3 regions of the Paenibacillus sp. FSL P4-0081 genome follow, and region 1 is predicted to be linked to each of the others. Evidence: predicted binding sites of a transcription regulator. Region 1 holds the regulator's gene; each other region holds the start of a gene.
What was found. Region 1 encodes NrdR, which represses ribonucleotide reductase genes. Its sites were predicted from a motif close to AACACNATATATNGTGTT; they were not measured.
Positions count from the first base shown of each region.

Region 1 (4,251 bases):
GGCTGGGAGCCGGAGACGGGTTGCCAGACCGGCAAGCCTTGCTGGAGACGGCTGCTGCCGCTGCGATTGAGGCAGAGGCAGAGGTGCTGAAGCCGGCTGTATTCTCACTGGAGCTCCGGCATCTGGGAGTAGTCATTCAGATCCTCCGCACCCCGTCTTCCGCCGATATGGATGCTTCCGGGAGTATTTCCTCCATGGAAGCTATGGTCCTGGGCATTGCGCTCTCGCTGGATGCCTTCGGCGCCGGTCTCGGTGCTGCGCTGCTCGGGTTCAGCCCGGTGTCGACCTCGCTGATGATCGCTGTGTTCAGCGGAACTTTCCTGCTGCTGGGGATGAAGACAGGACTAAGATTGTCAGGCAGCTACTGGATGAAGCATGCGGCTGTTCTGCCGGCGTTATTATTGATTGCAATGGGTATAATGAAGCTATTATGAGGTGAGTACATGATTATGGGCTTAACCGGAGGGATTGCTTCCGGAAAAAGCACCGTGTCCGCACTGTTTGTCGCTAAGGGAGCTGCTCTGGTGGATGCCGACGTCATCGCCAGAGAGGTTATGCTCCCCGGACATCCGGTGCTGGCCGCTGCTGTACAGGCTTTTGGAGAGACGATTCTGCAGCCGGACGGAACACTGGACCGGGCGAGGCTGGGGGAGATGGTTTTCCGGGATCCGGAAGCACTTCAGACCTTGAACAATCTGACACATCCGGCGATCCGCACAGAAATTAAGGACCGTATGTATGCGTTAGATCAGGAAGATCCGCAACGGCTGGTTATTGTGGATATTCCGCTGCTCTATGAATCACAGCTGGACAATTTATTCGATCAGATTATTGTGGTATATGTGCCCCGCAGAGTCCAACTGGCCAGGCTCATGGCGCGGAACGGAATGACGCTGGAACAAGCCGAGAACCGGCTGAAGTCGCAAATGGACATCGAACTGAAGCGCAGGAAAGCCGACTATGTGATCGACAACAGCGGTGATCCCGGAGCTACGGAGCGGCAGGTTGCCGGCCTGTGGGACAGGCTGGGCCTCTCATGATGAAGTGGCTGCGCAAAAAAAGAGTACTGCTGCTGCTGTTTATCGGCTTTACAGCGATCCTGTTCCTGGGTACCAATTGGATGTCGTGGTTTTATCCGATACATTATAAAGATGAGATCCGCAAACACAGCCTTACTTATGAGATGGACCCGTTCCTGGTGGCGTCAATTATCCGCGTTGAGACCAATTTCAAGACCGGACGCGAATCCAAAAAGGGTGCACTCGGACTGATGCAGCTGATGCCGGATACCGCCAAGTGGGCGCTGGAAAAGGCCAAGCTTCCCGATGTGTCTCTTGAGCGGCTAAAAGAAGAGCCATCCTCCAATATCGAACTGGGCACCTGGTATTTGTCTACGCTTTCGCGGCAGTTTGACGGCAACCGGACAGCGGTTATAGCCGCCTATAATGCCGGACCCGGCAAAGTACAGAGCTGGCTGGATGAAGGCCGGTGGGACGGAACAGAAGCGTCTGTGAAGGATATCCCGTTCGGCGAGACCCGTCATTATGTACAGCGCGTCATTTATTATTATGACCAATACACGGAGCTCTACAGTGAATTCTGAGGCTCTGCTTTAAATATTGCATTTGTGCCGACATAAAAAGAAGCATCAAACGGCCCGGAGGCCGTTCAATACTTCTTTAGGCAAGCTTATGGAGACAGGTTATTTGTATTGACCTGCCAATTGCTGTTCAGCCAGGGTTACAAGACGTTTAGTGATGTAACCACCGATCGAACCGTTTTCGTAAGAAGTTTTATTGCCTTGGTATCCATCTGGGGAGAGGGTGATACCTAGTTCTTGGGCAACTTCGAATTTCAGTTGTTCCAAGGCACCGCGTGAATTTGGAGCTACCAGGTTATTGGAGCTGTTGTTTTGGCTCATTGCTGTTCACCTCCTATCGGTTGGTAACTGTATTATGTGCCGGACTTGCCATATTCATAACAACAAATAAACGGTGATTTCTGGAAATTAACATATCCCCGTGTAGCCTGGGTTTTCAGGAGCGGGGCATACCCATTCTTACTATGAGGAAGTGATGAAGCTTATGAAATGCCCTTACTGTGATCACACCAATACCAAAGTGCTTGACTCCCGTCCAGCCAATGAGAATAAGTCAATCCGCCGCAGGCGCGAATGCGAACTGTGCAGCCGCCGCTTCACCACCTTCGAAATGATTGAAGAGACCCCGCTGATTGTCATCAAAAAAGACGGCAGCCGCGAAGAGTTCAGCCGTGACAAAATCCTCCGTGGCCTCATCCGCGCCTGTGAGAAACGTCCCGTTTCTGTAGAGCGTCTGGAAGTCATCGTATCCGAGGTTGAGAAAAGCCTGCGCGGCATCGCCCTGGCCGAGATCGAGAGCCGCCAGATCGGCGAGTTGGTCATGGAGCAGCTCTATCCTGTAGACGAGGTAGCTTACGTCCGCTTCGCGTCCGTGTACCGTCAGTTCAAGGACATCAACATGTTTATGAAGGAACTGAAGGGACTGCTCTCTAAGGGGACTGAGGAGCTGGACGGGCTGTAGGAGGCTTTGTGAAGAGGTAATGTGCCATTCCTGGCATAAAGGGGCTAGCCTTGATATTGTGAGGCTGGCCTCTGTGTGAAGCGCCTCTGCATAGAAATTAATTAATTTTATAAAAGTGTTGACACTGATGCTGAATTTCTGTATTATATAGAAGTCGCCTACGAAACATAACAACTTGAAAGCGACTTGAGCGAACCGCTCAAAATGGATTTCAGAATACATAATGTGATTCGAAATCAAGCGTATGGGGAATTAGCTCAGCTGGGAGAGCGCATCGCTGGCAGCGATGAGGTCAGGGGTTCGAGCCCCCTATTCTCCACCATACTACGGACTCTTAGCTCAGTTGGTAGAGCAGTAGACTCTTAATCTATTTGTCCAGGGTTCGAGCCCCTGAGAGTCCATCCTAAAGAAACGGCAGAGATGCCGTTTTTTTTTTTGGTTTCTTCATACCATATATATAGCTGTAGACGGATATCAAAAATTATCTATTCGTTCTTACAGCATGTTCTTCCGGGGACTTTTCTATAAATCAAGGGAGCATCTCTTCCCAGGCGGGTGATACTACACCTGGAATATCGAATGTTGAAACTAATTTCCCCAAAAAAGATAGTTGGTACATAGTTCCGAAGAACAGCGGCGAACTGGATGTTTCCGTAAATGCTACAAACGTTGAAACGATTCTTTTTTTGGCGGTCCCAACGGGCACAGAAGCTTGGGGAGAGAGAGAACTTGTCGGTTACGATATAAATGGAGAAGATGGTTGGAATCTAACCTGGAATATATCTGGGATGTCATTAATCATCGAATTGCCATCCAAGCATTAGGGAGCGATGGGAGAACAATCACCGATGAAACGATACAAATTACTAACGAATAGATCACGATTGGATAGCCCATTCATTTTCAAATTGCGATTTGATGAAGAGGGGCTGGGGTGCACCAGCCTTTACTCAAGGATAGTTTCCACGCAGTGTACTCTTCGCGGCTAGTCAATGATTCTTTAAGAAGGGAGTAGTTCCATGATCATTGATAATCAGGAATACCTTGTCAAAGGTTTAAACTACACGATCCGTTCAGCAGTTAAGGCAGATGCGAAGTCTCTGTCCGGGGTAAGGCTTCAGGTTGACGGGGAGACCGAGCATATGGACCGGGTGCCGGGAGAAGCTTTTATTGATGAAGCCGGATTTGAAACAATTATTGAGAGGGATACGAACCATTCGCGGAATATATGTCTGGTTGCGGAAGCGGACGGCAGAATCATTGGCTATTCCCGGTGTGAAGGACATGATCTTCAGCGGTTTAAGCACAAGGTGGAATTTGGGGTAGGAGTCTTGAAACAATATTGGGGCTTCGGAGTAGGCGCAAACCTTTTGCAGGCGTCCATTTCCTGGGCTGACGCAAACGGAATAACCAAAATCATTCTAAGCGGCGTTCTGGAAACCAATGAGAAGGCTATCCGCTTGTACCAAAGCCTTGGTTTTGAAGTTGAAGGGATACTGAAGAAGGACCGTATCCTGTCAGACGGCAAATATTACAGTACATATATAATGGCGAGATATACAGATTAGGCCTGAGAGTAGAATGGCTTGATTATCCCCAAGAACGGCAGAGCTGCTGTTCTTTTTTATTTGTCTCGGGTATCTGAGCCCCCTTTTCTATTTACAAACCGATGGTCGGTATGTATAATCAT
Region 1 covers NZ_CP009280.1:2,636,923-2,641,173, forward strand. The annotation lists gene P40081_RS11060 (manganese efflux pump) at 1-434, shown strand, start outside; gene coaE (dephospho-CoA kinase) at 444-1,040, shown strand; gene P40081_RS11070 (lytic transglycosylase domain-containing protein) at 1,040-1,603, shown strand; gene P40081_RS11075 (alpha/beta-type small acid-soluble spore protein) at 1,703-1,921, opposite strand; gene nrdR (transcriptional regulator NrdR) at 2,085-2,561, shown strand; tRNA gene P40081_RS11085 (tRNA-Ala) at 2,808-2,883, shown strand; tRNA gene P40081_RS11090 (tRNA-Lys) at 2,890-2,962, shown strand; gene P40081_RS11095 (GNAT family N-acetyltransferase) at 3,581-4,129, shown strand.

Region 2 (4,251 bases), 400 kb from region 1:
TAATCTACTCACCCGCACCGGCTATACCCGCAATTCCCGCAAGTCTTACATCCCTCAATATTAATCAGCGATGCACTTCCGCAGGAAGGGCAGAGATCCCGCGAAGCAGTCGCATGGCTATGCGCACCATGGCCCCCGTGCCCATCATCAGTAGCCGCAGCTGGAACACTTGATTTCAGCTCGGCGTTCAGCGCTTCATTGAAATCAAGCTCCAGTGTAGCTGCGATAGGTGCAGGCACGTGATCGTCATGGGCGTTGTTCAGCACATGGGTCTCCAGCGCCTTGGCTACAGCGTCGGCGATGGACTCGACGCGGTTCGCACCGAAGCCGATGGCGCCGGAGCCGCCGATGCCTTTGAGATGCTTAATCAGCAGCTCGACCTTCTCGCCGTGATCCCCGTAACGCAGGAACAGCGAGCAGACGCGGCCCAGAGCTTCCGCCATGGCGAAGACGTCGGAGCCGGCTTTGCCGACGTTCAGGAAGATTTCGGCCGGCGTGCGGTCGAGATCGTTGATGGTGATATACGCCATACCGAATGGCGTGTTGATCTTATAGGTAGCGCCGCGCAGAACCTGCGGGCGTTTCTTGTATTGTTTGTCCACTACATTAGGCGCAGGCTGCGGTGCAGGCGCTGCTGCTACTGTGACTGGAGCCGGAGCAGCTTCAGCTGCCGCTGGCTCAGCTTCAGCAGTCTCAACTGCCGCCGGAGCGTCTTTCTTTTCTTCCTTCTTCGTCGTTTCCAGTACCTGTACGTCACGGCTGCCGTCACGGTAGATCGTTACACCTTTGCAGCCCAGGTCGAAGGCCATTTCGTACAGCTCGGCAGTCTCTTCAACGGTGAAGTCGGACGGGCAGTTCGCCGTTTTGGAGATCGAGCTGTCCACCCAGCGCTGAATGGCAGCCTGTGCACGGATATGATCCTTAGCGGACAGATCCATCGAAGTAACGAAGTATTCAGGGAGCTCTTCACCCGGATGGGCTTCCAGCCATTCCTGGGCAATCGGCACGAACTGCTCGTCATAGCCCAGACGGCTCTGGCGGTAATATTTGAATGCGAAATAAGGCTCGATACCGGTCGAAGTGCCGACCATGGTACCAGTACTACCTGTAGGGGCCTGGGTAATTACCGTAACATTTCGCATGCCATGCTTACGGATGGATTCGCCGACTTCAGGATAGACCTCGGTGATATTACGCATGAAGCCGCTTTGCAGATATTTATCGGTATCAAAAGCCTGGAAAGAACCCTTCTCGCCAGCGATCTCAGCAGAAGCCAGATAAGCTTCGCGCGCCATGAAGCCGTAGAGCTTGTCCAGGAACTCCAGGGATTCCGGGCTGCCGTAACGGATATTCAGCTTGATCATCAGCTCAGCCAATCCCATTGTGCCGAGTCCTACGCGGCGTTCGAGCTTCTGATTGGCTTCATTTTCCGGGAAATGATACGGTGTCTTGTCGATGACATTGTCCAGGAAACGCACGGAATAGCGGGTCGTTGTCGCCAGATCTGCCCAGTCCACGTCGTGATTCTCCGCATCGTAGAACTTGGAGAGGTTGACGGCCGACAGATTGCACACGCCCCAGCCCGGCAGACCCTGCTCACCGCATGGATTGGTGCAGATGATCGGGTTGAAATACCAGCTGTTGGACATCTGGTTGTAATATTCCATGAACACTACACCCGGCTCAGCCGACTTCCAGGCCGATTCGATAATCGTATGCCACACATCGCGTGCTCTTACGGTACGGTAAGGAATGACGCGGCGGCCGTCTGCTTTCCATTTATCCAGATCGCCGTCCCAGATTGTATCGTAATCCGGATCGGTGGTATCCGGGAAGACCAGCTCCCAGTCCAGATCCTCCTTGACGGCTTTCATGAAGGCATTGCTCACGCATACCGACAGGTTGGCATTGGTTACCTGACCCATCGTCTGCTTCACGGTAATGAAGTCCACCACATCCGGATGCCAGTCATTAATCATCAGCATCAGCGCGCCGCGGCGGCTTCCGCCTTGCTCAATCAGTCCGGTCGTATAGCTGAAAAGACCGCCCCAGGACACTGAGCCGCTGGATGATCCGTTCACGCCTCTTACAATCGCGCGGCGCGGGCGCAGCGAGGATAAGTTAATACCTACACCGCCGCCGCGGGCCATAATCTCGGTCATTTCGGAGAGCGTCTGCATGATGCCCCCGCGGCTGTCTTTCGGGGAAGGAACAACATAACAGTTGAACAGCGTAAGCTCCTCGCTTGCTCCGGCACCTGCCGCAATCCGACCGCCCGGTACCAGCTTCCAGTCATCAAGAATAGAGCGGAACTTGCCTGTCCACTCTTCCTGAAGCTCGGGAGTCTGCTCTACGGAAGCCATGGCTGCCGCAAGACGGTCCCACATTTCCTCCGGGGTCTTCTCAATATTCAGTGTCAGCTTCTCCACATCCGATTGCACGAGTTCACCGCTGCGGGTCTTCACCGTAACAATCCGGCCGGTGCGCTCAACAATCTCGCCAACCTCCTTGGTTGGAAATTTCGGATCATCCTTCGTCAGGACAAGCACCACATCGCCTACCTTGGCATTATTGCTGTCCGCGTCCTTCCAGGCATAACGGTCCAAAAATATTTTCTCACTCAGCCCCTCAAGACGCTGCTTGCGTTCCACTGTACTCAATAGAAAAACCTCCCGGATGATTGATAGGTAATACTTCCGTTCCTTGGTGTGGGCTTAGACTTTTTGTAACCCACAACAAGAACTTCCAGCGGCAGGGTAGCCGCAGCCTGCATGTACAGCGGAAGTTCCTCTTGTCAATAACAAATAACCGCAAAAACCCGCGAATAATCAAATTTTCAAGCTTTTGTAACAATATATTGTATACATCAGCTTTTCAACTATACCACATATTGTATCAGAGTTCTTTTTCCAAAAAAGCGGCCCATGGCGGGAATTTCGGAAAAACGGTAAAAGATAGTGGATTTTCTCCCTCTTTCTCGCTTTTTTACAGGTTCCAGATTGATAAGCTTCCGGGCCCGGAAGACAGATTCCGCCACGGATATTCAAGATCCGCGGAAGCCGCCGCAGCACCAGCAGCAGTACCGCTGCAAGGCTCCGCAATATTACTCCACGGCAGCAGCCGGAGGATAGCAGGTTATGAAATCTCTCTTTTACGCGCATACTACTGCTACGCATTTCGATATGAAACCGCGCCGGAGGAGGCTGCAACATGACGCAATTATTCCGCAATTCCTTGCCGCAAGGGGGAAGTACGCCTGCCCCGCTGCTGCCTGTTCCTCTGTCCTTTGAGCGTAACTGGCTGCAGGACCTGGAGTCGAAGCTCGATAAAGGCGGACCCTGGGGAGACTGGAGATTATCCCGGCTGGCCATACAAGGAGAGCAATCGGGACTCGTTACGAGCTTCGATGAGCTGCAGTGTCTGAAGCATCTGTCCGGGTTATCCCCGCTCCCCCACCAGCTGGATACCGCCCATAAGGTGCTGTTTGAAATGTCAGGCCGGGCCATTCTGGCAGACGAAGTAGGGCTAGGCAAGACGATAGAAGCCGGACTGATCCTCAAGGAATATCTGGTGCGCGGGCTCGTAAGTAAAGTTCTGATCCTTGTCCCTGCGTCTCTGGTCCTGCAGTGGGTGCGCGAGCTGAACAGTAAATTCGGTATTTCAGCCGTGGCACAGAAGAAAGCTTACTCCTGGGGCAACGACATTGTTGTCGCCTCCATGGATACGGCGAAGCGTGATCCGCACAAGGAGATGCTGCTGAGCCAGGAATTCGACATGCTGATTATCGACGAGGCCCATAAGCTGAAGAATAAGAAATCAACAAACTATCTGTTCGTACAGCAGCTGCGCAAAAAGTACTGCCTGCTGCTCACCGCCACTCCCGTGCAGAATGATCTCGGCGAGCTGTTCAATCTGATCACATTACTGAAGCCGGGACAGCTCGGGAATCAGGGGGATTTTGCCACCAATTTCGTGGTCGATAAACGCCAGCCTAAGAACGAAGTCCAGCTGAGGGGCGAGCTCTCCAAGGTGATGATCCGCAACCGCCGCGGCGAGGGTCCCGTGAACTTCACGAAGCGCAAAGTGCGCAATATCCCGCTTACCCTCTCTTTAGAGGAGAAAGAATTATATGACGGCGTCACCGCCTTTGTCAAAGACCAATATCAGGAAGCGGGCGGCAATCTCAGCAGCATGCTCTCCCTGGTTACGCTCCAGCGCGAGGTATGCAGCAGCCGGGATGCGGTGTTCGTC
Region 2 covers NZ_CP009280.1:3,032,045-3,036,295, reverse strand. The annotation lists gene P40081_RS12690 (adenosylcobalamin-dependent ribonucleoside-diphosphate reductase) at 9-2,660, opposite strand; gene P40081_RS12685 (DEAD/DEAH box helicase) at 3,211-4,251, shown strand, end outside.
Region 2: a site for NrdR is predicted at 2,847-2,864, ahead of P40081_RS12690 (adenosylcobalamin-dependent ribonucleoside-diphosphate reductase). Genes of this name have one in related genera too.

Region 3 (4,251 bases), 4.0 Mb from region 1:
AGCCGCGGCTGGCGGGATCTTCTCGTATCTTCAGGCGCTGATTGCCGGCAAAGCGGGACAGAGCCTGATCCATGAGCTGCGGGTCAGAGTGTTCTCCATCATTGAACGGCTCCCCCTGCCTTATCTGGACCGGACCTCCTCCGGGCGGCTGATTACCCGGGCCACCAACGACACCGCTGAGATCAGCGAGCTATACACCGATGTGGTCATCTCGCTGGTCAAGGATGTCCTGCTGCTGCTGGGGATCATCTACACCATGCTGCTGCTCAGCCCGTCCTTAACGCTGGTCTCTTTTACTGTGATTCCGGTGATGGCCTTCCTGGTTCTCTTCATTAAGAACCGGATCAAAAAGAACTTCTTCCATATGAAGCACTTTATTGGACAGATCAACGGGTTCATTGCTGAGAGTATCTCCGGGATGCGTGTTATCCAAAGCTTCCGCGCAGAAAAGGAAAAAGAGGATCAATTCCTGAAGCTGAACGGGGAATATTTCAAAACCACCCTGATTCAGGTCCGGCTCAACAGTGTGCTGAAGCCCGCCTCGGATATGTTCCAGAGTCTGGCCGTAGCCATTCTGGTCTGGTACAGCATCAGCCGGATCTCCGGCGGCAACCTGCAGATCGGCGTGCTGTTTGCGTTCACGACGTACATCAAGCAGTTCTTTGGCCCCATCTCCGACCTGGCCGACAAGTACACCTCCATACAGTCTGCCCTCGTATCCACAGAGCGTATCTATGAGCTGATCCGTGAGGAGGACCGCCTGGAGCAGCCGGATCGCGGCTTATCGATGGACCGCCTGCACGGAACCATTGAGTTCCGCCATGTATGGTTCGCCTATAACGACGCCGACTGGGTGCTGAAGGATGTAAGCTTCGTGATTGCTAAAGGGCAGACCGCCGCCTTCATCGGTGAGACCGGTGCAGGCAAAACTACAATTATCAGTCTGTTCAACGGCTTTTACCGCGTGCAGAAAGGCGAGATTCTGATTGACGGTGTCAATGTGAACGATATCCGGCTGGATGATCTGCGGCGGAATATTTCCGTTGTCCTCCAGGATGTCTTCCTGTTCTCCGGCACGATCCGCGACAACATCACCCTTGGCGATGATATTGCCGAGGAGAACGTGCAGGAAGCGCTGCAGGCCTCCTGCGCGGAAGAGTTCGTGCTGGGCTCTCCCGGCGGGATGGAGGGCCCGGTCACTGAGCGGGGCGGCACTCTGTCTGCCGGCCAGCGGCAGCTGATCTCCTTCGCCCGGGCCATCGCCCATGATCCGGCGATCTTCGTGCTCGATGAAGCCACCGCTAACATCGACACACATACAGAGAAGCTGATCCAGAAGGCGATCGACAACGTCGCCAGCGGCAGAACGACGCTGATCATCGCCCACCGGCTGTCTACGATTGCCGGTGCGGATCTTATCATTGCGATGAAGGAAGGCCGGATCGCCGAATCCGGACATCCACGTGAGCTGCGGCAGCGGGGAGGATATTATGCCGAGCTGCTGGAGGAGAGCCGGAGTCATATTATGAGTTCGTGACGGCGCTGCTCACACGGGGAATAATATAGTGCTTGGCGGGGCTTATCTTAGCCCCATAGCCCATCGGGGAACCTCAGCCAGTCAGGCGGACTGAAAATCCGCTATTTGCCGAAATGGGGCAGATTTGCCGGCTAAGCGGACTCAGATTCCGTTAATTGGCCTGCGACAGCCTGTTTCAGGCTCAAATGAGCAAGATAGCTGATTCTCAGTCCGCTTAAGTCCCGGAAAAGGGTTTTTCAGGGAAATAAGGTCTTCTCAGTCCGTTTCATTCTGCTGACGGTGCGCTCACCTGCTAAAGCACCAAGCAAGCTGCAGCTTATCTTCGCCAGGCTCTGTCCTGCAAAAAAACAACAACCCCCAAGCGGCTTATCGCTTGGGGGGTTGGTCTGCACATTTGTCCGGGTACCGGTTGGCTGAGCGTCAGCGGCTGCAATGGGCAACTTCCCATTCTACAGGACCCAATTCTCGCCGGACACCGGCGCACAAAAAAGCTTAAAAAAAATACTAATAAATTATAAGAGAATAGAATGCAGGCGGGGCGTGGTTTTCTCCCTTTTTCATAGGCAAATCAGGGGGTTAGAAGGACCTGTGGGTCTATTGACTTTTCAATATATGGTAGTAAAATGATTAAACGTTACTAAATATAGTGTATATAATAGAAAAGCCAATAAATCTAGTGAAATTGCCCGTCATCATTTGTCAAGTAGAAATAGCTACATGTTATAGGAGGTTAGGGACCATGTTGATTGCTTACGATTCCAAGACCGGCAACGTTAGAAGGTTCATCAATAAGCTGAAGCTTCCTGCTGTTCAAATCGAAGAGCATATGACGATCGACGAGCCTTACGTGCTTGTTACATACACCACCGGATTTGGACAGATTCCAGAGAAGGTAGCTTCTTTCTTAGAGAAGAACCATTCCAGGCTCAAAGGCATCGCCGCGAGCGGCAACAAAAACTGGGGTGAGCTATACGCGCACAGCGCAGATTTAATTGCACAGCGTTACAACGTACCGGTGGTCGGCAAGTTTGAGTTGTCGGGAACATTTGGTGATGTACAGCGCATAAAACAGGAGGTGGACCGGGTTGCGGCATATTGAACTGAACAACATGTTGATGAAGAGAGACGAAAGCGGCTTTTTCCAATTGGATAAGGACCAGGAGGCGGTAGCCGAGTTCATGCGGGATGTGGAGCGGCGCAGCCTGACCTTCACAACAACCAAAGCAAAGATCGATTATATGATTGCCAATGATTACTACGAGGACCTGTATGACCGTTATTCCGCAGCTGAGATGGAGGACGTCTACCGGATTGCCCACGAATATAACTTCCAGTTCCCTTCCTATATGGCGGCTTCCAAGTTCTACACAGACTATGCCGTCAAAAGCAATGACCGTAAGCAATACCTTGAGCATTACCCGGACCGCGTAGCTGTGGTGGCCCTGCATCTGGGACGCGGCAACGTGGAGACAGCCCGCACGCTGGCCCGCTCGATGATGGAGCAGCGCCTGCAGCCGGCTACCCCGACCTTCCTCAATGCCGGCAAGAGCCGCCGTGGTGAGATGGTCTCCTGCTTCCTGCTGGAAATGGACGACTCGCTCAATTCGATCAACTATGTACTGAACACCTGCATGCAGCTGTCCAAGATCGGCGGCGGTGTTGCGGTCAATCTGTCCAAGCTGCGCTCGCGCGGCGAGACGATTAAGGGCGTCGAGGATGCTGCCAAGGGCATCATGCCTGTCCTGAAGCTCATGGAAGACGGCTTCTCCTACGCGGACCAAATGGGCCAGCGCAAGGGTTCGGGTGCGGCTTATTATAATATTTTTGGCTGGGACGTACTAGAATTCTTGGACAGCAAGAAGATCAACGCCGACGAACGGACACGCCTGAAGACGTTGTCTATCGGCCTGATCGTGCCTAACCGCTTCTACAAGCTCGCACAGGATAATCAGCCGCTGCATGTATTCGCTCCTTATACTGTGTATCAGGCGTATGGAACGCATCTGGATGATATGGATCTGGACGTGATGTACGATACCCTGCTTGCTGATTCGCGCGTGAAGAAGAAAGTTGCCATGAGCGCACGCGACATGCTGACCAAAATCGCCATGATCCAGCTCGAATCGGGCTATCCGTATATTATGAATAAGAGCAATGCCAATAACGCCCACGCCTTGCGTAATGTGGGTCAGATCAAGATGTCGAACCTGTGCACCGAGATTTTCCAATTGCAGGAGACTTCCGAGATTAACAACTATGGAGAGCAGGACGCGATCCGCCGTGATATCAGCTGCAACCTGGCTTCCCTCAACATTGTGAATGTGATGGAGCATGGCAAGATTCGTGAATCCGTTCATGAAGGCATGCTCGCCTTGACTGCAGTCAGCGATATGACTACGGTCTCCAATGCTCCGGGTGTGGCTAAAGCGAACAAAGAGATGCACTCCGTCGGCCTGGGTGTGATGAATCTGCACGGTTACTTTGCCAAGAACAAGATTGCTTATGAGAGTGAGCAGGCCCGCGACTTCGCCCGGACCTTCTTCATGACGATGAACTTCCATTCGATCGAAAAGAGTATGCAGATCGCTGCGGAGACTCGCGAGACCTTCCATGGCTTCGCAGAATCGGATTATGCATCCGGCGTGTATTTCGACCGTTACCTGACCACGGACTACCGTCCGGTTACTGCAAGAGCGCAGGAGCTGTTCGAGGGC
Region 3 covers NZ_CP009280.1:6,623,217-6,627,467, forward strand. The annotation lists gene P40081_RS28230 (ABC transporter ATP-binding protein) at 1-1,537, shown strand, start outside; gene nrdI (class Ib ribonucleoside-diphosphate reductase assembly flavoprotein NrdI) at 2,277-2,636, shown strand; gene nrdE (class 1b ribonucleoside-diphosphate reductase subunit alpha) at 2,623-4,251, shown strand, end outside.
Region 3: a site for NrdR is predicted at 2,171-2,188, ahead of nrdI (class Ib ribonucleoside-diphosphate reductase assembly flavoprotein NrdI). Genes of this name have one in related genera too.